3 regions of the Bacillus sp. MT94 genome follow, and region 1 is predicted to be linked to each of the others. Evidence: predicted binding sites of a transcription regulator. Region 1 holds the regulator's gene; each other region holds the start of a gene.

Region 1 (7,761 bases):
TTCGCTTCTTCAAGCATACGTAAATACTCATCTAATTCTGCTTTCTTAACGAATGCAGTACCGTAAATACGTTGTAACATTTTATTATTGCTATCGCCGCGCCAGTAAGCACCTGCAACGCTTAATAATTTAAACACTTTAATTTTCCCTGTAGATGGAAGGTGAACACCACGGCAAAGGTCGAAGAATTCGCCTTGCTCATAGATTGAAATAACTGCATCCTCTGGAAGATCGTTAATTAAATCTAATTTTAACTCATCACCAATTTCTTCAAAGCGACGAAGTGCTTCTGCACGTGGTACTTCATGACGAACGATTTCTAAGTTTTCGTTCACGATTTTTTGCATTTCTTTTTCGATTTTCTTGAAGTCTTCAACTGTAATTGCTTCTTCCATATCGATATCGTAATAGAAGCCATTTTCAATTACTGGACCAATGCCAAGCTCAAGCTTAACATCTTTATATAAACGTTTTAACGCTTGTGCTAAAAGGTGGGCTGTTGAATGGCGTAAAATATATAAGCCATCTTCAGAATCTAATGTAATAATAGAAACTGCACCATCTTCTTCGATTGGTGTAACAAGATCGATCATCTCATCGTTTAATTTTCCAGCTACAGCTTTTTTCTTTAAGCCTGGGCTAATAGAAGCTGCGATTTCTTCAGTTGTTACGCCTTTTGGAAACTCCTTCACAGCTCCATCAGGGAAAGTAATTTTAACTACATCTGCCATCACTGGTCACTCCTCTTTTTCTCAAAATAAAAAACACTCATCCCGTAAAAAGGGACGAGTGTTGAATTCGTGGTTCCACCCTTGTTCCAATTAACATAATTGTTAATTGCTCAAGTTCAACATAACGGTGTTGTCCGTTAGCAATTACTAGAAAAACCGTTCACTGCTAAAGTTTAGAGGTGGTAAGTAATAATCCCGTACTAGGAAGCTCACACCCTAAGGCTTCCCTCTCTGAAAATCGTAGAAAACTACTCATGTCCTCATCATAACATTTCGATATATTTCATTTATGTAGGTAATTATATGCTCAAAAACTTAGAAAATCAAGGGCGTTACCTTTATTTTTTAAATTTTTCACATTGCGCTCAAAATCATGTAATCCATGTAATTGGACCCGTTCTTGAAACACATTTCGCAAAGTAATAATCATATTATGGTCTTGTTCTTTCGTATATAAATAAATCTTTTTGGGCGAAATAGAAAGAAGCGGCGCAATTACTTTCGTATCAATATATACATCATTTTGCTTTAACAATTCCTCATCTATATATTGGACCAACTTCTCCTGTTTTAAACGTCTACCTTTATCATCATAAAAGATAAAGCTTTCATCAAAAATAAGATGCACGCAGGACAAGCGTGATTTACGGCTACTTACTTGTTGCCGAAGCGTCTCAATGAACATTTGGTATTCTTGCTCCATCTTATATTCATCAATTGCCACTTCCGCAAGTTTAGCCACCATTTCCCTATATGTACGAAGACGAAAACGGATATATGATGAAAACGAGAATGAGAGCGGATCACAAAGCCAATTATTTAAAGAAGACTTAATATATGACTCAAATGCGTTACGCGTTAAATCCTGAGCTACCCCTTTTCTTCTTCCCTTTAAAATCTCATGTGCCATGTGCAATATTTGATGACACTCTTCTTGTTCTTCATAAAAAAACTTTTCTTTTAAGATCGTATAAATCCACTCATTTTGTTTCACATTCACAATAAAATACACCATTACCGGCAATAAGATCTTTTCAATATAATTTGATTCACGTACTGGTATGTGAATCACCACTTTTTGTTCCTGTAAATACACACTCGTTTCCTTATATAATACTTCCGCTCTTTTCAGCAATTGTCTATATACGTGCATAGCATCATTTTTTTCTTCGAAGCAAATTTCAATCACTTTTGTCCCCCCTTTTATCCCTGCTCTAAAGGACTGTATCTATACGTTACAAATCCTATAAGAGTCCGTCCCGCGTGAAGTTCACTCTTAGTAGAATTACATTTCCTATCGTTAGAAAATCCACTCAATATGGCTTGCTAATTTTATATATATTAAGGGAGGGAGAAAAAAATGATACAAGCTACTATGAATTTTTTTATTGTATACTTTACTTATTACTAAAGGGAGGTATCTGAATGTTTGAATATAAATTCGTAAAAGTCGAATTTCATTGGGGGCTCACTCGCTCAAAACTAGCTGAAGACTACCAAGAAATTATTCAAGAACATGCTAGAGATGACTGGAGGTTCGTACAGATTGTTGCCCCTACGATTGGCAGTTCTGGACAACCTGAATATTTCGATCTCATATTTGAAAAGAAAATATCACTATAATACAAAAGAGCAAGCTTCTCAGCTTGCTCTTTTACTTATGACGACGGTTTTTCCCACCAATTGGAATTGGTTTCGCTAAATATTTAATTCGTTCCATAATACGTGCTGCCTTCATTTCTTCAGCCTCACCACGTTGTGTATACGTTAAATGATGTTCCAATTGTTTAAAATCAAAATTAGACGTAAAGAACGTCGGTAAGTTTTCTAACATACGGAATTGCAAGATTGCACCAAGCACATCATCACGCACAAAGCTCGACATCGCTTCTGCCCCGATATCATCTAACATTAAAACTTGCACGCGTTTAACCGCATCAATCTTTTCGCCAATCGAATTATCTTGAATCGAACTTTTAATTTCACGTAAAAATTCCGGGAAGTATACGAGCATCGAACTTATTTTCTTTCGAGCAAGCTCGTTCGCAATTGCTCCTAAAAGGTACGTTTTTCCTACACCAAATTTACCGTACAAATATAAACCTTGTGCTTTTTTACCTGGTTCATATGTACTTAAAAATTCATTCGCTGCGCCAATTGCATCGATACGTGCATTTAAGTCAGAAGGGTCTAAGTTTTCCATAGTTGCCTGTAAAATATCCGTTGGCATATATACACTTTGAACGAGTTTTTCATATTTCTTTCTCTCGTCATATGCTACTTTTCTAACGCAACGATCGTATTGAATATCAATCATCTTCCCTTGAATAACAAGCTTTGGCTCGTATCCTTGCAGCATATTTTTACATGCACCTAAATCCGGACAATCCACGCAACCTACACTTTGTCCAATATATTCATATAACTTCACAAGACTGCGCTCAATCATAGAAGTCGTTACTTCACCTTTATGTTCGTCTATAAATTCTTTCACACGCGGGTGCGCCATTACTTCTGCCTTTAATACTTCATATCTATTTTTAAAGTTTTCATTTTCCATTAATTTTGTAAATGAATTTTGAATATGCTCCATTTTCTCACCTCAAAGAGCGTTCATTCTCTTCTATTAATCACGCTTATATTTTTTTAACACTTCTTCTAATCGTTTTCGTTCATCTTCTAGCGTACTTGCATCTTTTTCTACACTTACATCTTTCTTCGCCGTTTCTTTCTCTTGTTCTTTCAGCTCTTCTTCCTTAAGCCAATCTGGCACCATTTCTTTTCGTACCGTTTTCTTCGCCGTACGGCCTTTTTTCTTCGTCTCAGCCCACTCTTGATATTGACGGTTCTCTTCTTTCGCTAACGCCATCGCGTCCGCTACTGTACCGACCTTTTTACGTGCCCAATGCCCAGCAATCTTCTCGACATACGTTTTCGCAAGTTTCATATCTGAGCGTAGCATAACGTAATAAATAAGTACATTCACAACTCCTGGTGTCAATTTTTGATTAATCATGACATCTTCAACGATTTGCAAGTCCGCTTTCGTTGCCTCTGCACCACCAGAAATCTCTTTCAATAGTTGTTTTGGCGAGATTTCCTCTAGCTGCTTTATTAACATCTCCTCTTGTGATGAAGGCTCTTTCTCTTTCATCGTACGTGCAGCATGAGGCTGTACTCTTTCACTTAGTACCGGTAATGCTTGACCATTTTCAAATTGATACCAATCGCGCGCTCCTTTTCTAAGCCTTTCCATATCAATTGTTTGCATCTCCGTCACCGCACCAAGAACGATATTTTGCATCGATAACACATCTACACCATACACGTAAGCAAGTGTTATAACGCAGTCTCTTACTTGATCTGTAATCGCCTTTTTAGGAACAAGAGCGGACAATCCATCTACAAATAAAGAGAAATCAAAGAAATCATTCCAAACTTTCGGAGCGTCTCCCTTCTCGTTACTTGGCATAGTTGTCGTTTTTGGAATACGAAGGTCTTCTTGCGCATGCTCAAGCTGTCCTGGATTAAACGAACCAAACACATCATTGAAAGAGCGCGTAACATTTTCATAAGAAGCAAAATCAAATTCTTCTTCTAAGAAATATTGCTTTACTTGATTATATTTTGTCCGACTCAATCGATTGTATAAAAAGATACTTAAAACAATATCATCAAAAAACTGCTTCGGAGATAAAGGTGGTTGCAACTCATATATGAACATTCGAATATCTTTTTCTTTCTTAATATATACCTTCAAAAGCCCAATTGCCTCTAACTTTACTCGTTCCTCATATATTTCAGGAAGTTGCATTTGCATAGTCACCATAAGGGAATGATGTGTATTCTCTTTTCCAAATACACGATCTTGCTCTAGCTCCCCCCATAGTGTCATGTATAAGCTAAAAGCTCTACTACCTATTAACGGCTGATACAACATCGTCAATACTTTTCGGTCGTAATTATGCAGTAGCCCTTTCGCACTTACTTTATAACGATCAATCGGCAATAGCTCCATCCATGACTGTTTTTCCATTCTTGCTTTTCCTTTCTCTCATCCAATCTATCCTCTACTTCATTCCTTCTATCTTCATTATATAAATTCTTAGTGAAAAAGAGCTATTAGCTTTCGCTTCTAGCTCTCTTATCCTATTACTTACGGTATGTAAAGAGAATAAAATACAACTTCTACTCTCTTTCTTTTTGCAGTATATCTTTTAATTCTTCAATAAATACATTTAAATCTTTAAATTGACGATATACAGAAGCAAAACGTACATAAGCAACATCATCAATATCGCGAAGTTCTTCCATAACAATTTCACCAATCATATCACTTTTCACTTCTGATATACCTAAATTACGCAGTTCACGTTCCACGCTTTGTGTTACTTCTTCTAATTGTCTTAAAGATACTGGTCTTTTTTCACACGCTTTAATTAAACCGCGTAAAATCTTTTCTTTATTAAACTCTTCTCGTGTGCCTTCTTTTTTAACAACGATAAGAGGTGACTCTTCTACCCTTTCAAAGGTCGTAAAGCGACTTAAACAACTTTCACACTCTCTTCTTCTTCGAATAGAGCGCCCCTCGTCTACCGGACGCGAATCTAACACTCTTGTACCATTATGAGAACAGGATGGACAACGCAATTCATTCACTCCTTTACACTATACTCTTTATTTTTCTCTACTCAATTCACCTAAAATATATATACAATATTATATAACTCATTCTAACTCTCTTACCACTTTAAGTTTCAGCGCATCACTTTATCATCTCATACTTAAAAATAAGATGGTATATAGGGCACTACCTCATTTGCAAGAGTCCAATGTATTCAACTAACGAGTACGTTATATTTTTCCTTTTTTATAAACTAAAAAAGAGGTGCATTATACACCTCTTTACATTTTAAATCAATTATGTTCTTTTTTAAAGAGCTTTTGTTTCTCTCTGCTTAATTTCGAAGCTACCAGTGCCTCGAGGAAGCTCGATGCTCTCACGCGTTTTCGCGTTTAAACCTTCTGCAATATATTCTGCAGCAACATTTGGATCAATACGATCCCCACAAGTATAAACATCAATACTTGCGTAACCGTGCTCCGGAAAGCTATGAATTGTTAAATGTGATTCTGAGATAATTACTACTCCACTTACACCTTGTGGTGCAAATTTATGGAAAGCAACCTCACGCACTTCAGCACCAGCTCTTAGTGCTGCATCCACAAATAATTGTTCAATATACGGCATGTCATTAAGCTTGTCGAAATCGCAATCCCAAAGTTCAGCGATCACGTGACGACCCATCGTATCCATAGTATCCATTCTACAGTTCCCCCTTGTAAATTTATTCTAACTGTTCGAATTGAAAACTAATTTGCAATTTGGCTTGCTCCACTACCACGGGGGAAAGTTAGTCCAGAGAGGTCCTAACCCTTTAAGTAGTGACTACGTACCTCAGCTCTTAAGTTTACGAGTGTTAGTATACTTTGTTTATTTTCATTTTGCAACAACAGTTTTTTCGATTTTCTGTCATATTTTCCTCTTTACTTTTCCCTAAAAAAAATAAACGATTCACAAATGCAGTAATCACAACGTTTCGTGGTATGTCCACTTTTTAAAATATACTTATATAATTTTTTTCCTTTTCAGAAAAAAATAAAAAAAGAGGGCAAATATTGCCTTGCCCTCTCCTCCCTTATTCACTTAAATGTGTTGCACATTTTCTTGTTTCGCTAACTCTTCAACAACTAACGTTACAAGATCTACAACACGACGAGAGTAGCCCCACTCGTTATCATACCAAGCAAGTACTTTCACTTTACGATCACCCATTACCATTGTAGATAAACCATCGATAATAGCTGAATGTGTATTTGTATTAAAGTCGATAGATACTAAAGGCTCTTCGCTGAATTCTACAATACCTTTTAACGCACCGTTTGCAACAGTTTTGAATGCATCATTAATAGCTTCAACTGTCACATCGCGTTTTACATCTACTACTAAGTCCACAAGAGACACGTTTGGTGTTGGTACACGAAGTGCCATACCATGAAGTTTTCCGTTTAAGTGCGGAAGAACTTTTGCTAGCGCTTTCGCAGCACCTGTCGTTGTCGGAATGATTGATTGTCCGCAAGCACGTGCTCTTCTTAAATCTTTATGTGGGTTATCAATATTTTTTTGGTCATTTGTATAAGCGTGAACTGTCGTCATTAAACCGTTTTCAATTCCAAACTGCTCATCTAACACCTTCACAACAGGCGCTAAACAGTTTGTTGTACAAGATGCATTTGAAATAACAGTATGTTTTGTAATATCTAATTGGTCTTCATTCACACCAACTACAATTGTTACATCTTCATTTTTACCAGGCGCTGTTAAAATAACTTTTTTCGCTCCAGCTTCAACGTGAAGAATTGCTTTTTCTTTCGAATTAAATTTACCAGTTGCTTCAATTACAACTTCAACACCTAAATCTGTCCAAGGCAATTCCTTTGGATCGCGGTTGTTTAAAAGGCGAATCATTTTTCCATCAACTAATAAGTGATCTTCAAATGCTTCTACTGTTCCGTCAAACTTGCCATGAACTGTATCATATTTAATTAAGTGTGCTAACGTTTCAGATGGATAGCTTGCATTGATTGCTACAATTTCGAATGCGCTTTCTTTTATTGCTTGACGAAATACCATTCTCCCAATACGTCCAAATCCATTAATTGCCACACGAGTCATAATATGTTATCCCCCTTGAATGCGTTATACTATTTATCTCCAATCCCAATAATAGTATAACACAAAAAGAAGATATGTCACTAAGCATTTTCATTAATTTCACAATTTTTTAGTCAATAATGTTCCACTTCTTTAAAATTACCTGCAATTGTGTTTTCGTTCCCATAATTGTGCCATCATTATTTATCACTTCATCTGCATTTTTCACTTTTTCTTCTAACGGCATTTGAGATTGAATACGAGCTGTTGCTTCTTCTTCTGAAAAGTTATTTCGTTTCATTAAACGCTCTAATT
Region 2 (7,761 bases), on a different contig from region 1:
GGAATATGGAATGAATTCGTATAGTAATTATGGTTCGTTATACCGCTAATTACGCCAAATTCTTCTCTATCTTTTTTCACAAACTTTCCTGATAATCCTTCTGCTGGAGTTGCAATTATCGAGAAATTCAGTTGATGTTCTTCTGTCGCTTTATCCATTCTATCTCTCATAAAGGAAATAATTTCATACCCAAGTTTCCATGATTCTTCATCTTCCCCATGATGCTTTCCTGTTAAAGCTACTAAACATTCCGCAAGACCGATAAAACCAACACTTAACGTCCCTTGTTTTAAAATCGAAGCTACGGAGTCTTCAGGCTGCAATGTTTCTCCACCACGCCATACACCTTGTGAATATAAAAACTGAAAATCTCTTGCTCGCTTCGTACATTGATACGCAAATCTTTCTAATAACTGCTTAATTCCTAAATCTAAATAGTAGTTTAGCGCTTCAAAAAATGCTTCTTTTGAACCACTAATTAACGCTAATTTCACTAAATTGATAGACGTAAATGATAAATTCCCTCTACCAATCGCTGTTTCTTCTCCATGTATATTAGACATAACACGGGTACGACATCCCATGTAACATACTTCACTTTCTGGTCTTCCATCATAATGCACTGCATTAAACGGAGCATCTAAAAATGAAAAGTTAGGGAATAATCGCTCTGCAGTTGTCTCTAATGCTAATTCAAATAAATCGTAATTCGGATCACTTTCTTCAAAATTCACACCTTTTTTCATCTTGAAAATTTGAATCGGAAAAATTGGTGTCTCTCCTTTACCAAGTCCAGCTTGTGTTGCTTTTAATAGTTGTTTAATTAACATTCTTCCTTCTTTTGATGTATCTGTTCCGTAATTAATAGAAATAAACGGGACTTGTCCTCCGCCCCTACTATGCATACTATTCGAATTATGAACGAAAGCCTCACACGCTTGATACGTATCATTTTCCGTTTCTTTCCATGCAAATTCTTCTATTTGTTCTTTCGTAAGCGGATATGATTGTAATCGTTTTTTATGTCTCTCAATTGTTTTTCGTACATAAGGTGCTAAATCAATATCAAAGAGTGCAAACGATTGACCGCCATGCTGCATATTTTGATTCGCTTGAAAAATAATAGACGAAAGAGCCAATGCACTTTTAATGTCTTGTGGTTGTCTCATATGTCCATGTCCAGTATGAAAACCGTTAGCAAGCATTTGCGCTAACGGAATTTGCGAACAAGTCGTCGTTCCTGTCGCATAAAAATCTAAATCATGTGGATATAATATATTTTCATTTATCGCTTTTTTCACTTGATCTGACAATAAATTCTCAACAGCATAATATTTTGCACTCTCAGATGCGAACGTTCCCATTACACCCATTGGAGAGCGGCCGTCTACATTTGCATTTTCTTGCATTAAATCTTGTTCATTGCCGTGGACTATCGTCTCGAACACTTTCATTAATTCTTCTCCACGTGTATTATTTTGTAACATTTATAACCCTCCACCAATATGTTGTTGTCTTTTGATTAAAATGTTACTACATATAGTCTTGCTGTTTCTGTGAGAAATGTAACATTACTGTGAAATTTTTTTCACGAAATAATGAATTTTTCATTTACAAAAAAGAAATGTGCTCTTTACAAATGTATGGTACAATATACGGGAAAAACTCTTTTTACCCTTTATCAACACATTTGAATAAAGGAGACTGAACTTATGGTTACTACATATCTTTTATTTATCGTTGCCTACTTGCTTGGCTCGATTCCATTTGCACTAGTTGTTGGAAAAATTGGCTACGGAATCGATATTCGTGAGCACGGGAGCGGTAATCTAGGCGGAACAAACACATTCCGTACATTAGGGAAAAAAGCAGGTTTTACCGTTACAATTGCTGACATTTTAAAAGGGACATTAGCAACAAGTCTACCAATGATTTTCGGATTAGATATTCACCCACTATGGTTCGGGTTAGCGGCTGTTCTTGGACATGTCTACCCGATCTTCGCGAAATTCCGTGGTGGTAAAGCAGTTGCAACTTCTGCTGGGGTGCTATTATGCTATTCACCAGTTGTTTTTGCAATATTGGCTGTTGTATTTTTCACCCTTTTATTTACAACAAGATACGTATCACTTTCTTCTATGGTAACAGCAGTTGTTGCTGTTATTGCATCCATTGTTAGCGGGGATAAAATCTTCATTATTGCGATGTGTTTATTAGCAGGTATGGTTATTTATAAACACCGTGCAAATATCGGACGAATTATAAATAAAACTGAACCAAAAGCAAACTTTTCAAAAAAGCAAAAATAAGATCGTAACCCACATAACGCAAAAAGAAAACGTGAAGCATATTAATAGCGTCTTTTTGCGTTATTTTTTATACTAAAGAAAAAGCAACATAACTTGGAGGAACTATACATGAATCTTTCCGTAACAAAAGAAGCAGCACAATGGTATAAAACTGAATTAAACTTACAATCAAATGAAACACTACGCTTTTTCGTACAATACGGTGGTTGCAGTACTGTGCAAAAAGGACTTTCTTTAGGTATTCGTAAAGATGATCCTGCACACCCTGCTGTTCAAATTCAAGAAGAAGGTATTAACTTCTTTATTGAAGGCGATGATGAATGGTTCTTCGATGGACATAATTTATCTGTTACACTTAATGAAGGTGAAGACTTCCCACAATTTAATTATGAAAAATAAAAAAGCGCGGCTTCTGCCACGCTTTTTTATTTTTTCTTAATTTCCTCATATTTCGCATACCACTCAGGATATAACTTTTTAAATGATACAGGGCGGAATCCTTCTTTTTTCGCACAAATATTCGTCGTACTTGCAGTAATACAAAGATCACCATCACCATTATATATTTCATATCCATATACAACGCGAAGCGGGCTCACAGTATCTACCCATGTTTTTACGATTGCCTTTTCTCCATAACGCATCGCTTTACGATATGAAATTTGTAAATCTAACACAGGAGAAATAATTCCTTCTTTCTCCATTTCAACATATGAAAAACCTAAATCTTGTATAAGTTTCGTGCGACCTAACTCAAGCCACACTAAGTAGTTTGAATGGTAAACAACACCCATTTGATCTGTTTCCGCATAACGGATTTCAACTTCATGTTCTGCTACAAACATATGTATTCGCCTTCTTTCACTTCTGCTACCTTGCATACATTTAATCATAATACAGTGACATCAAAAATAAAATAAAAACAGTGAATCTTTTACTGAAAGGAGCCAGCATATGATTCAAATTGTAACTGTTCGTAGTGGTGATAGCGTATATAGCTTGGCATCAAAATATGGATCAACACCTGACGAAATAGTAAAAGACAATGGACTAAATCCAGCTGAAACGCTCGTTGTTGGTCAGGCACTTATCGTTAATACGAAAGGAAATAATTATTATGTACAGCCTGGTGACAGCCTATATCGAATTTCTCAAACATATAATGTCCCCCTCGCTAGTTTAGCTAAAGTTAATAATTTATCTTTAAAATCTATTCTCCATGTCGGACAACAATTATATGTACCAAAAGGCACAAAACGAGCTGTAGAATCCATCGCTTATTTACAACCTTCAACTATACCGATTAAAGAGAGTTTAGTTAATGCGACACGCGCCATCAATCCATTTTTAACATACTTAGCCTATTTTAGTTTTGAGGCAAAAAGAGATGGCACATTAAAAGAACCTACTGAAACAGCTAAAATTGCTAATATTGCAACGCAAGGTAAAACAATCCCTATGCTCGTTATTACAAATATTGAAAATGGTAATTTCAGTGCCGATCTAACATCAGTTATTTTACGCGACGCAACGATTCAAAACAAATTCATTACTAACATTTTGCAAACAGCTCAAAAATATGGCATGCGAGACATTCATTTCGATTTCGAGAGTGTAGCACCTGAAGACCGCGAGGCGTATAATCGCTTTTTACGAAATGTAAAAACACGCTTACCTAGCGGGTACACATTGAGCACAACTCTCGTACCGAAAACAAGTTCAAATCAAAAGGGAAAATTTTTCGAAGCTCACGATTATAAAGCGCAAGGGCAAATTGTTGATTTCGTCGTCATTATGACATATGACTGGGGATGGCAAGGCGGTCCACCGATGGCGATTTCTCCTATCGGTCCAGTGAAAGAAGTACTTCAATATGCAAAATCTCAAATGCCTCCACAAAAAATTATGATGGGGCAAAATTTATACGGGTTTGATTGGAAGCTTCCATTTAAACAAGGAAATCCACCCGCAAAAGCAATTAGCTCTGTCGCAGCTGTTGCACTAGCTCGTAAATATAATGTTCCTATTCGTTATGATTTCACAGCCCAAGCTCCTCATTTTAATTACTTTGATGAAAACGGCGTGCAACACGAAGTTTGGTTTGAAGATTCACGGTCTGTTCAAAGTAAATTCAATTTAATGAAAGAACAAGGTATAGGCGGTATTAGTTACTGGAAAATCGGTTTACCATTCCCGCAAAATTGGCGTTTACTCGTTGAAAATTTTACGATTACGAAAAAAGGCTGACAAAAGTCAGCCCTTTTTTTCATATTACTGCTAAAAACTCATCTTTCATTTCCTCACAAAAAAGAAGAATGATAACATTCTCCTTTTTAACCGTTATCAACAATCGGTTGTTTACCTGTTTGATCTTGCATTTGCTTTCCTTTATTTCCACCAGCTTTTTTCGATTGTGTTCCAATATGATTTGGTGCAAAGTCTTTTGAATTTTTTTTCGGATTACCCATTACTATCGCCTCCTTAACACTAGTATCGTACTAGCGTTAAGAATTATTCAGCTTGCTTAAAAAGTTTCATTTCATAACGTTTTTCGATGCGCTCTTCAATGCGATCAATTGCATCACGATCGCTTAATAATTGTTGTTTATTTTCATTTACAAGTTCTTCAAACGATTTACGGCGACTTCTTCTCATGTTGTTCACCCTCTCTCCTTCACTTTCTTATTACATAGTATGAGCAAACGAAAAACTCTTTAATCAGATTTGTAAGAAAATTTTATGTTTTGGTACTCCTAAAAAAACTCCGTGTACAATATATTGCACACGGAGTTTTTCATACCATAATATTTAAATACTCTTTCAACTTTTCATCTGCATTCATTTCATTTTCTTTATAATCATGAAGCGCCTGTAATACAAAATCATACTGCTCTAAAATATAACTTTCTAATTTCATAACATCCTCTAAGCTATTAAGCATAATTCTCGTATTACCAACTTCACTTTTTAACGCCGGTTCACATTTTAAACTTGTACATATTTCTTTCACATCTTCTTCTAATATCTCTGTTAATACATATTTCTTTCGCCCTTTTACCTTTAATCTCATAACTGGATAAAAAGCTTTTATATCTAAATAACTTCCTACGTTCATACAACGTAGCCATTCTACATTACGTTTATTACGTGCAAGCATTTCTTTCACCGCTTCGTATACTACGATTTCATCAAGTGAGACCTTATTTACTTTTCTCTGTCCTTCTTCTTCAATAGCTGCACACTTTTGATAAACAGCAGCACACGTAATGCAATCGTCAAATGCATTATGAGAGCTTAAACGAATTCCAAGCATTCGCTTTAACGTTTCAAGTTTATGATTAGGCGCATGCTTCATGTATTTCTTCGCTAAAAATACAGTATCAATTACTTTATTTTTAGGTTCAGGTAGCCCTAGCATATTTACATTACTTTTCAAAAAGCGCATATCAAAAGAAGCATTATGGGCCACAATAACATTTGTATGTAAAAATGCTAAAAATAAAGGTAATACCTCTTCAATCGTCGGTGCATCTGAAACACGATAATTGGTAATACCGGTTAAACTCGTTATTCGGTCCGGAATTGGTCGCTCTGGATTCACGTATGAAACAAATTGATCTACCAGTTCATGATTACGATATTTCACCGCTGCAACTTGAATAATTTTATCATTATAAGGGTTAAATCCTGTTGTTTCAAAATCAATTACAACATAATCTAACGGTAAGGATACATTCCCCACTCCATACACTCCTTTATCTCTAAACGATTATATTTCTTACATCATATCATGAAGTTATTACTACTTGAAAAAGAAAAGGCAGAAATGGGAACTCTCCACCTCTACCTTTTCACCATTATTTTAATTTAGCAACCCTTTTCTCCATCTCTTTTTGCGTCATCGGCCCAATAAACTTATCTTGAATGACACCTTTTGTATCTATAAAATACGAAGTTGGAATCGTAATTACTTTATACGCTGTTGTCACATCAATGTTCTTGTCCAATAAAATAGGAAAAGTAATTCCTTTTTCTTTAGCAAAATTGCTTACCTTTTCTTCCCCCCCACCTTTTTCTGAAGGCGTATAGTTGATTGCTAAAATTTCTACGTTTTCTTTATGTTCTTTATAGAAAGCCTCCATATCCGGCATTTCTTGTTGGCAAGGTCCACACCACGTTGCCCAAAAGTTTAAAATCACTTTCTTTCCTTTTAAATCTGATAGCTTTACATTCGTTCCATCTAACTTCGTTAATTCGAAGTCTGGCGCACTCTTCCCTATTTCAATACCATTACTTGCAATCATCTCTTTCATAGCAGCTTCACTTTGTTCTTGCTCCCCTTGTACCATCTGCTCTTTTTTACCAAACTGTTCATAAGCTGCATATCCCGCTAAACAAAGTAACACTACAATAATCGTAAGCTTCCGCCACATGTTATATCACCCTAACGTATTTATCTTCTTATAACTTAATTACTCAAATACTATATACCTTATTTTAGCTTATACGGACAAGCTTGGAAATATTCAGAGTCGAAATAATTAGAATATTCTCATTTGAAGTGTAATCTTTTCCTTTTTATCATATAATTAGAAAAACAGATGAAGTGTTGTTTATCTTCTTATGGGCCCATTCACCTTTTTACTTTCGTAGTTATATAAACTTCAACAAAAGGGGGATTTTTTATGAATTCATTCGAAAAAATAACATTATATATTCTTAGTTTTCTTTTATACCCAATCGGTATTATTACATGGATCATTTCACTCTTTAGTAACGATCTTGAAAAAAAGAAAGTAGGGCGTATTTGTCTTTACATTTCTCTAGTCTCATTCGTCCTTTTCTTAATCCTTGGAATTGCAACTTTCCTTATGACTGCTACTTTTAACGTAGATCTAAATCATTCAGAATCTATCCAATATCAAATAAATGATATTGAATAAAGATAAGGGCACTGCTCTTATCTTTATTCACATCTCTTTCAAAATGAATGACTATTTATTAATTTTTCAGGACTTCCACATGCAACAATACTTCCTTCTCTCATTATGACAACATGATCCGCTAGTATCACTTTCTCTACATCATGTGTTGCCACAATTCTCGTTACATCTCTTCCTAGTCCTTCAATCATATTCCAAACAGTTTCTTGATTACTCGGATCTAACCCCGCAGTCGGTTCATCTAAAATAATAAGATTCGGATTTGAACCAATCGCTCGTAATAATGCAAGACGTTTTCTTTCTCCTCCCGAAAGCTCTTCTCCACTTTTATGTAGTACAGTTTGAATCCCCTTAGGTAAATCTCTAATTATCGGCTTCATATTTATAAGGTCAATATTTTTTTCTAATTCGTTTTCTAAATACTCCTCCCGGAAATACATATTCTCTTTTACTGTCGTCCGAAAGAAACGAGGTTCTTGCCACACTGTAGTCATTCGAGCCTTTTGACC
Region 3 (7,761 bases), on a different contig from region 1:
AACATGGAAATTATCAGATGAACTTGGAGCATTTGAGTTTGTTCGGGAAAAAACATTAACATGTTATAACGGAATCATTGGTGATGGTTGCGGTGAATGTCCAGCATGTCAACTTCGTAAAGCAGGATTAGATACGTACCTACAAGAACGCGAAGGAGCGAACAACTAATGGATAACTTTTTTGGATTTCGCATCGTAGAGAATTTGCAAAAAATGGACAAGGATATTCAGCGTAAACAACTCAAATACCATAATAAAAGAGTAATGGTCAGCAAGGAATTTACATTTGATGCAGCACACCATTTACACTGTTATGAAGGGAAATGTAAAAACTTACATGGTCACACATATAAAGTTGTATTTGGAATTAGTGGATATGTAAATGAAATAGGTCTTGCAATTGACTTTGGAGATATAAAAGAAATTTGGAAGAATGAAATCGAAATTTATTTAGATCATCGTTATTTAAACGAAACGTTACCTGCAATGAATACGACTGCTGAAAATATGGTCGTTTGGATTTATGAAAAGATGGCAGAAGCACTAACAAAAGAGAATCGAGTGAACGAATATAAAGGAGCTCGCGTTGAATTTGTTCGTCTCTTTGAGACGCCGACTAGTTATGCGGAAGTAAGACGGGAGTGGATGCTTGATGAGTAAAATCCCTGTCTTAGAAATATTCGGTCCGACTATTCAAGGTGAAGGAATGGTTGTAGGGCAAAAGACAATGTTTATCCGTACAGCTGGTTGTGATTATAGCTGTGCTTGGTGTGATTCTGCTTTTACGTGGGATGGATCAGCTAAAGATCAAATTAGACAGATGACACCAGAAGATATTTGGGATGAGCTTGTTGCAATTGGAGGAGAAAATTTTTCTCATGTTACGATTTCAGGCGGAAATCCGGCATTACTGAAAAATATTGAGTTTCTTCTTTCAATATTAAAAGAAAATGGAATGCGAACGGCAATTGAAACGCAAGGGAGTAAATGGCAAGATTGGTTACTTCAAATTGATGAGGTAACAATTTCTCCAAAACCACCAAGTTCGACGATGAAAACAGATTTTCAGAAGTTAGATGCTATTATTCAGAAACTAGCAGGAAAAGATATTAGTTTAAAAGTAGTAGTATTCGATGATCATGATTTTGAATATGCAGTTAAGATGCACGAACGTTATCCAGGTGTACCATTTTTCCTGCAAGTAGGAAACGATGATACAAAAACAGTGGATGATGCGATGCTTATTAAAAAATTATTAGATAAGTATGAGTGGCTGATTGATAAAGCTGTAAATTGTAAAGAGATGAATGATGCAAAAGTATTGCCTCAGCTTCATGCGTTAGTATGGGGAAATAAACGCGGCGTATAACGAGAAGGGATGTTTAAAATGACTGGAAGATTAGATGAAGATTTAAAAGATGTAACATTATTAGGAAATCAAAATACAAAATATTTATTTGAATATAGCCCAGAAATATTAGAGGTATTTGATAATAATCATCCAAACCGTGATTATTTTGTAAAATTCAATTGTCCTGAATTTACAAGTTTATGTCCGAAAACAGGACAACCAGATTTTGCAACAATTTATATTAGCTATATTCCAGAGCAAAAAATGGTAGAGAGTAAATCTTTAAAGTTGTATTTATTTAGTTTCCGCAATCATGGTGATTTCCACGAAGATTGCATGAACGTTATTATGAACGATTTAATTAAATTAATGGATCCACGTTATATTGAGGTATGGGGGAAATTCACACCACGTGGTGGCATTTCAATTGATCCATACTGCAACTACGGTCGCCCAGGGACGAAGTATGAACAAATGGCTGACTACCGCATGATGAACCACGATCTATATCCGGAAACAATTGATAATCGTTAATAGAAAGAAAGGGCCTGTATACTATACAGGCCCTTTCTTTCTATTATATTATGCATTTTGATTAATGACAGTATAGTTTTTATGACTTACAACTGTAAGAGGTTCCATATCTAGTTCTCTAAAATTCTTCATAATTGTTATATCAACAATAACAGAGTTTTGATTTACTTTTTGAACACGGCCTTGCATTCCACCTTTAAATTCGATGATATCTCCAGTTTCTGCGATCTGCATAAGCAACTCTCCTTGTTACAGTTTTCCCAAAAAAAGAATAAATTTGGGTTTTTTTTATTTCCTCCTATTTTGAACCATATTTCCTACTTTGTAAATGTTTCCAAAGTAAAAATTCGAAAAATATTCACTTTTTGTAAGAAAATATGTAGAAAATCCATGTTATTTGAAAAAAATAGCAAAAATGCGGGAATCTTTATATCGAGGTATAATGAAAAAGTAGAATAACCTGCTGAAGTGGGAGAAATTAGAGGCGGTAAAATGATGTTTGAATTTGTGGGGAGTGTTATAGCTTTAATTTTATTTTTATTTTCTTATATGCATTTAAAAAAGATTCGTCAATATGATACGAGTACATATTTTGATGGGATGGATGGTATCCATGCTTCGATAACGCATGATAGTGGTGGGGAGATGTAAAGGTATATGACTTTCTTTTCTTGCGTGGTATGATGTTTAGAACTAGTGCATAATAGAGTTCGTAAGTGATGAATGGAGAGTGAAAAGAATGAAGATTTCTTTTATTCGTCATGGTTGTTTAGGTCGTATAAGAGAACCGATGACAATTAATTCATTTCACGAATGGATGAAACAGTATGATTCCGAGTCAATGATACAAAAAGCTAAAATGCCGATAGAAACAATAGAGGCAATTGAAGCAGCGAAATTTGTCTTAACAAGTGATCAAAGGCGTGCTGTACAATCAGCAGCTGAATTAACGGATTCTTTATCTTTTATGCAAAACTCTCTTTTTAGAGAAGCTGAAGTTCCTTCATACTTTTTTGCTCCGAAGTGGTTGAAATGCACAATTAAGGTATGGATGTTCATTGGGCGCACATTATGGATACTTGGCTACCATAAAGATGTTGAGTCTTATAAGGAAGTAAGAGAGAGGGCAAAGCAAGCGGCTTACCTGTTACATCGTTATGCTCTCGTACATGGAAGTATTGCTCTTGTAGGTCATAATTATTTTAATTCGATGATTGGAACGGAGCTGAGGGCAATGGGATGGTCTGGTTCTCCTATTTTGCATAGAAAGCCATGGGGATGTACAACATATACGTTTCACGAGGCGATGGATGGAAATATATTAAATACGAATTTAACATAAAAGCACACGATTTATATAAATCGTGTGCTTTCTTTTTAAGATATAGAAATTTTGACGTTTAATGGTTTTACGAGATGAGCATAAGGTTCGCCTACTAGCATAACAATTTCATCTTTTTTATAACCTAACTTTTCGTATAGTGAATAGGCGCGTGTGTTTTCTAAATTAACAAGTAAAGCGATTTTTTCATGCCCTTTTTCAGTTGCATAGATTTCGGCAGCTTCAATTAATTTAGAACCAATACCTTTTCCACCGTGTGCACTTGAAACTGATAATGTATCAATGTAATACTCATCAAGCTCAGCTTCTTTTTCTAACGTAATTGATTCATCTTTATGTAATTCTCTTAAGTGATGTACAATTGGTGCGTCAAGCTGTGTTGCTTCACTACCGTGATAAGCGACAATAATTCCAACTGCACTCTCGTCTTGTTCATAAATAAAACAGTTTTCGTAGCTCAGACGGTTATTTTCTTTTGAGAACCATGTCTCAAGTCCTAGTAATACTTCTGCTTCAACTGTGCTACCTGTGATTTTTTCAGCAATTTCATGCAGAGCATTATACAATAAAGGAGCTATTGCCATTGCATCTGTCTTTTTTGCTTTCCGAATCATAGTATCCCTCCTAGTTCTATTTGTATATTGTAGCATAGTGGTATGGAACTTTGCATAATTGAATGCCGAAATGTTTGATATAGAGAAGTAGCTATGTTAGTATATGATATTTAGTGGACATATAGTAAAACGATATTGTTTGCGAAATAACGAAAATAAAATCATGGCATAACAACAAGATAAAGTGAAATGTTAATCAGTAAGATTTTTTGTTCATTCCACGACTGATTAGTAGTCAACACCAATCGGACTACCCGCAAATAGCGGGATAATTTTACAGTTGTTGACCTATAGAATATACGATAGAATAAAATATTGCAGAGAGGTGAAATACATGGATAAAGAATTAGCAAATACAATTTTAGATCAGCTGAAAAATGGTGAAATAACGGAGTATGTTGTTACGAAAGATGTATTTTATACGTTCAGAGAAGTTGTTGTAAATAGAGAAGACTTTAAGCATTTCATTGGTAACGCACAGCGAGGCGGGCAAGTGATTTATACATATTCAGAAACGCCACGTTCATAAAGGGGAATTTTGATCAGCAGGGCATCCTTCACCAACTGGACGTTTAATGCGGGATAAATAAAAGATAAAGGAGAGGGGAATTATGGGCGATTTTAAACAAGGCATTTTACCACATTGGGATTATATGTGGAAAGATAGAGCCGGCAATAGATTTATGGGAATGGTTATGTATCCAGAGAAACGAAAATGTTCAGCAAAAATGCTTCAGAAAATAAAAAGAGCATATGAAGAAGCGATAGAAATTAAAGTAACTGTACAAGTTCAACATACATATCAGTATGTAGAAGGAATGATTGTATACTTTGATGAAGAGGCTCCTGTATGTACAATGCTTGATAAAGATGAAAATCCACATCACATATTTGTAAAAGATATTTTGCGTATTGAGCACTCTGAATAAACTTTTCATAAATAAATTGAAGTTCCATAATAATAATCTTTTTCTATAATAGTTATCTTTTAGTATGTAACGAGAGACGAAAGTATATGTATAATATATTTAATAAGGTAAATTTGATAAATGTAATCGTTTTTTAGAGCAGATTATCGTTTCATATCTGTTCTTTTTTGCGTGATGCTAGAGAAATATATTTCTTCAGCATCTACCGTTTTATGACAAAATATATTGTTAACTTTTTTAAAAATAAGGTTAAATTCGTTGACAACTTTTTTGAAAAGCACTTTATTGACATGAGTTTTAGAATGTTGTTTCATAGTCATTGTATTGAAAAAAAACGGCTATCATGTCGAAAAGTAAAAGTTAAAAAAAGAAAGAATTTATACATATATCTTGTGTCTTATTTTGAAACGTAATACAATATATAGAGAAATCAAGAACAACATATAGAGAATATAGATTTGAGAGGGAGGGTCGGAAATGTTAGTTGCATATGATTCTATGACAGGAAACGTGAAGCGTTTCATTCACAAATTAAATATGCCGGCCGTTCAAATTGATGAAGATCTAGTAATAGATGAAGACTTTATTCTTATTACGTATACAACAGGTTTTGGCAATGTACCAGAACGTGTTTTAGACTTTTTAGAGCGCAATAATGAAAAATTAAAAGGCGTATCTGCAAGCGGCAATCGTAACTGGGGAGACATGTTCGGTGCAAGTGCTGACAAGATTTCTACTAAATATGAAGTGCCTATTGTATCAAAATTTGAGTTATCTGGAACAAATAACGATGTAGAATATTTTAAGGAAAGGGTGCGGGAGATTGCGACACATTGAACTGAATAATGAAATCACGCAAATGCAGGACGGTTTTTATCAGCTTCATAAAGATAAAGAGGCATTAGAAGTCTTTATGGAAGAAGCTAGAGAGAATACCGTTCCTTTTAATAGCGTGGCAGAGCGAATGGAGTATATGAAAGAACATGATTACTATTACAACGTTCTGGACGAGTATAGCTTGGAGGAAGTAGAGGAAGTATATAACATCGCTTATGGTGAAAACTTCGAGTTCCAATCTTATATGGCAGCATCTAAGTTCTACAAAGATTATGCGTTAAAAACGAATGATCAAAAACAATACTTAGAAAGCTATGAAGATCGTGTAGCAATTGTTTCATTATACTTAGGACGCGGTGATGTTTCGAAGGCAAGACATTTCGCAAGCATGATTGTAAAACAAAACTACCAACCAGCGACACCAACCTTTTTAAATGCGGGAAGAAGCAGAAGAGGAGAAATGGTGTCTTGTTTCTTGTTAGAGATGGACGATAGCTTAAATTCGATCGGCTTTAACATTAATACTGCGATGCAATTATCGAAAATCGGCGGGGGAGTAGCTTTAAACTTATCTAAGCTACGCGCACGTGGTGAGCAAATTAAAGGTATCGACAATGCTGCAAGTGGTGTAGTACCTGTTATGAAATTGCTTGAAGATTCGTTTTCATATGCGAATCAACTTGGCCAACGAAAAGGTGCCGGTGCAGTATATTTAAACATTTTCCATTGGGATATTATTGAATTCCTTGATACAAAAAAAATAAATGCCGATGAGAAGAGCCGTATTCAGTCTCTATCAATCGGAATTATCGTTCCAAGTAAGTTCTTTGAGCTTGCTGAGAAAAATGAGCCTTTCCATGTTTTCGCACCTTATACGGTTTATAAAGAATATGGCAAGCATTTAGATGATATTGATATTGATGAAATGTACGATGAATTAATGAGCAATCCGAAAGTGAAGAAGAAGCCACTAGATATTAGTGCACGTGATATGCTTATTAAAATCGCTATGATTCAGCTTGAGTCTGGTTACCCATACTTAATGTTTAAATCAAATGCAAATAATCAACATCCATTGAAGGATATTGGAACTGTGAAGATGTCGAACTTATGTACAGAAATCTTCCAGCTTCAAGAAACTTCAGAAATAAATGATTACGGTACAGATGACATTATCCGTCGTGATATTAACTGTAACTTAGGATCGTTAAATATCGTAAACGTAATGGAAAATAAAGAAATTCGTGAAGCGGTTCATGCAGGAATGGAAGCTTTAACAGCTGTTTCTGATATGACGATCATTCCGAATGCACCAACCGTGAAAAAAGCAAATGACGAGCTTCATTCAGTTGGACTTGGAGCAATGAATTTACACGGGTATTTAGCAAAAAATAAAATCGCTTATGAAAGTGCAGAAGCGAAAGAATTCGCTCGTACATTCTTTATGATGTTAAATTACTACTCTATTGAGAAAAGTATGGAAATCGCTACAGAAAAAGGCGAGACATTTAAAGACTTCGATAAATCTGATTATGCGAATGGCACATACTTTGAAAAGTATGAAACGACAGATTACAGCCCAGTAACTGAAAAAGTTCAGCAACTATTTGAAGGAATTCATATTCCAACAAAAGAAGATTGGACAAGTTTAAAAGAGCAAGTGCAAAAGAATGGTTTATACAACTCATATCGTCTTGCCATTGCTCCAACACAATCAATCAGTTACGTTCAAAATGCAACTTCAAGCGTAATGCCGATCGTAAGTCAAATCGAATCAAGAACATATGCGAACGCGACAACATATTATCCAATGCCGTATTTATCAAAAGATACGTTCTGGTACTATAAATCTTCTTACGATATGAATCAGTTTAAATTAATTGATTTAATCGCAGAAATTCAAGAACATATTGACCAAGGAATTAGTACAATTCTTTACGTTAATAGTGATATTTCAACACGTGAATTAGCACGTTACTACATCTATGCACATAAAAAAGGCTTAAAGAGTCTGTATTATACGAGAACACGTAAATTAAGCGTGGAAGAGTGTGTGGCGTGTACCGTTTAATGGCATATTGCCATACTAAATGAATAACCCAATAGTATGAGCAGGGTTATGAACCCTGCTCATACTTGGTTTGTTCTACTAAA

What was found. Region 1 encodes NrdR, which represses ribonucleotide reductase genes. Its sites were predicted from a motif close to AACACNATATATNGTGTT; they were not measured.
Region 2: the regulator NrdR is predicted to act here: its motif matches at 1,530-1,547, upstream of AC1Q51_RS25580 (anaerobic ribonucleoside triphosphate reductase).
Region 3: the regulator NrdR is predicted to act here: its motif matches at 5,182-5,199, upstream of nrdI (class Ib ribonucleoside-diphosphate reductase assembly flavoprotein NrdI).

Annotation. Positions count from the first base shown of each region.
Region 1 is NZ_JBXAEZ010000002.1:844,732-852,492, forward strand. It holds gene thrS (threonine--tRNA ligase) at 1-731, opposite strand, end outside; T-box leader at 779-1,007, opposite strand; gene ytxC (putative sporulation protein YtxC) at 1,039-1,920, opposite strand; gene AC1Q51_RS10115 (DUF4177 domain-containing protein) at 2,157-2,354, shown strand; gene dnaI (primosomal protein DnaI) at 2,386-3,324, opposite strand; gene AC1Q51_RS10125 (replication initiation and membrane attachment family protein) at 3,358-4,767, opposite strand; gene nrdR (transcriptional regulator NrdR) at 4,920-5,381, opposite strand; gene speD (adenosylmethionine decarboxylase) at 5,665-6,048, opposite strand; gene AC1Q51_RS10140 (glyceraldehyde-3-phosphate dehydrogenase) at 6,439-7,467, opposite strand; gene coaE (dephospho-CoA kinase) at 7,577-7,761, opposite strand, start outside.
Region 2 is NZ_JBXAEZ010000010.1:20,598-28,358, forward strand. It holds gene AC1Q51_RS25580 (anaerobic ribonucleoside triphosphate reductase) at 1-1,487, opposite strand, end outside; gene plsY (glycerol-3-phosphate 1-O-acyltransferase PlsY) at 1,713-2,309, shown strand; gene AC1Q51_RS25590 (HesB/YadR/YfhF family protein) at 2,418-2,708, shown strand; gene AC1Q51_RS25595 (acyl-CoA thioesterase) at 2,735-3,154, opposite strand; gene AC1Q51_RS25600 (glycoside hydrolase family 18 protein) at 3,264-4,556, shown strand; gene sspN (acid-soluble spore protein SspN) at 4,643-4,777, opposite strand; gene AC1Q51_RS25610 (FbpB family small basic protein) at 4,821-4,964, opposite strand; gene AC1Q51_RS25615 (3'-5' exonuclease) at 5,104-6,051, opposite strand; gene AC1Q51_RS25620 (TlpA family protein disulfide reductase) at 6,167-6,742, opposite strand; gene AC1Q51_RS25625 (hypothetical protein) at 6,995-7,252, shown strand; gene AC1Q51_RS25630 (ABC transporter ATP-binding protein) at 7,291-7,761, opposite strand, start outside.
Region 3 is NZ_JBXAEZ010000003.1:91,786-99,546, reverse strand. It holds gene queC (7-cyano-7-deazaguanine synthase QueC) at 1-169, shown strand, start outside; gene queD (6-carboxytetrahydropterin synthase QueD) at 169-660, shown strand; gene queE (7-carboxy-7-deazaguanine synthase QueE) at 653-1,369, shown strand; gene queF (preQ(1) synthase) at 1,388-1,885, shown strand; gene AC1Q51_RS12230 (YkvS family protein) at 1,934-2,119, opposite strand; gene AC1Q51_RS12225 (hypothetical protein) at 2,381-2,536, shown strand; gene AC1Q51_RS12220 (histidine phosphatase family protein) at 2,625-3,227, shown strand; gene AC1Q51_RS12215 (GNAT family N-acetyltransferase) at 3,263-3,841, opposite strand; gene ykzS (protein YkzS) at 4,176-4,370, shown strand; gene AC1Q51_RS12205 (hypothetical protein) at 4,453-4,770, shown strand; gene nrdI (class Ib ribonucleoside-diphosphate reductase assembly flavoprotein NrdI) at 5,248-5,607, shown strand; gene nrdE (class 1b ribonucleoside-diphosphate reductase subunit alpha) at 5,594-7,678, shown strand.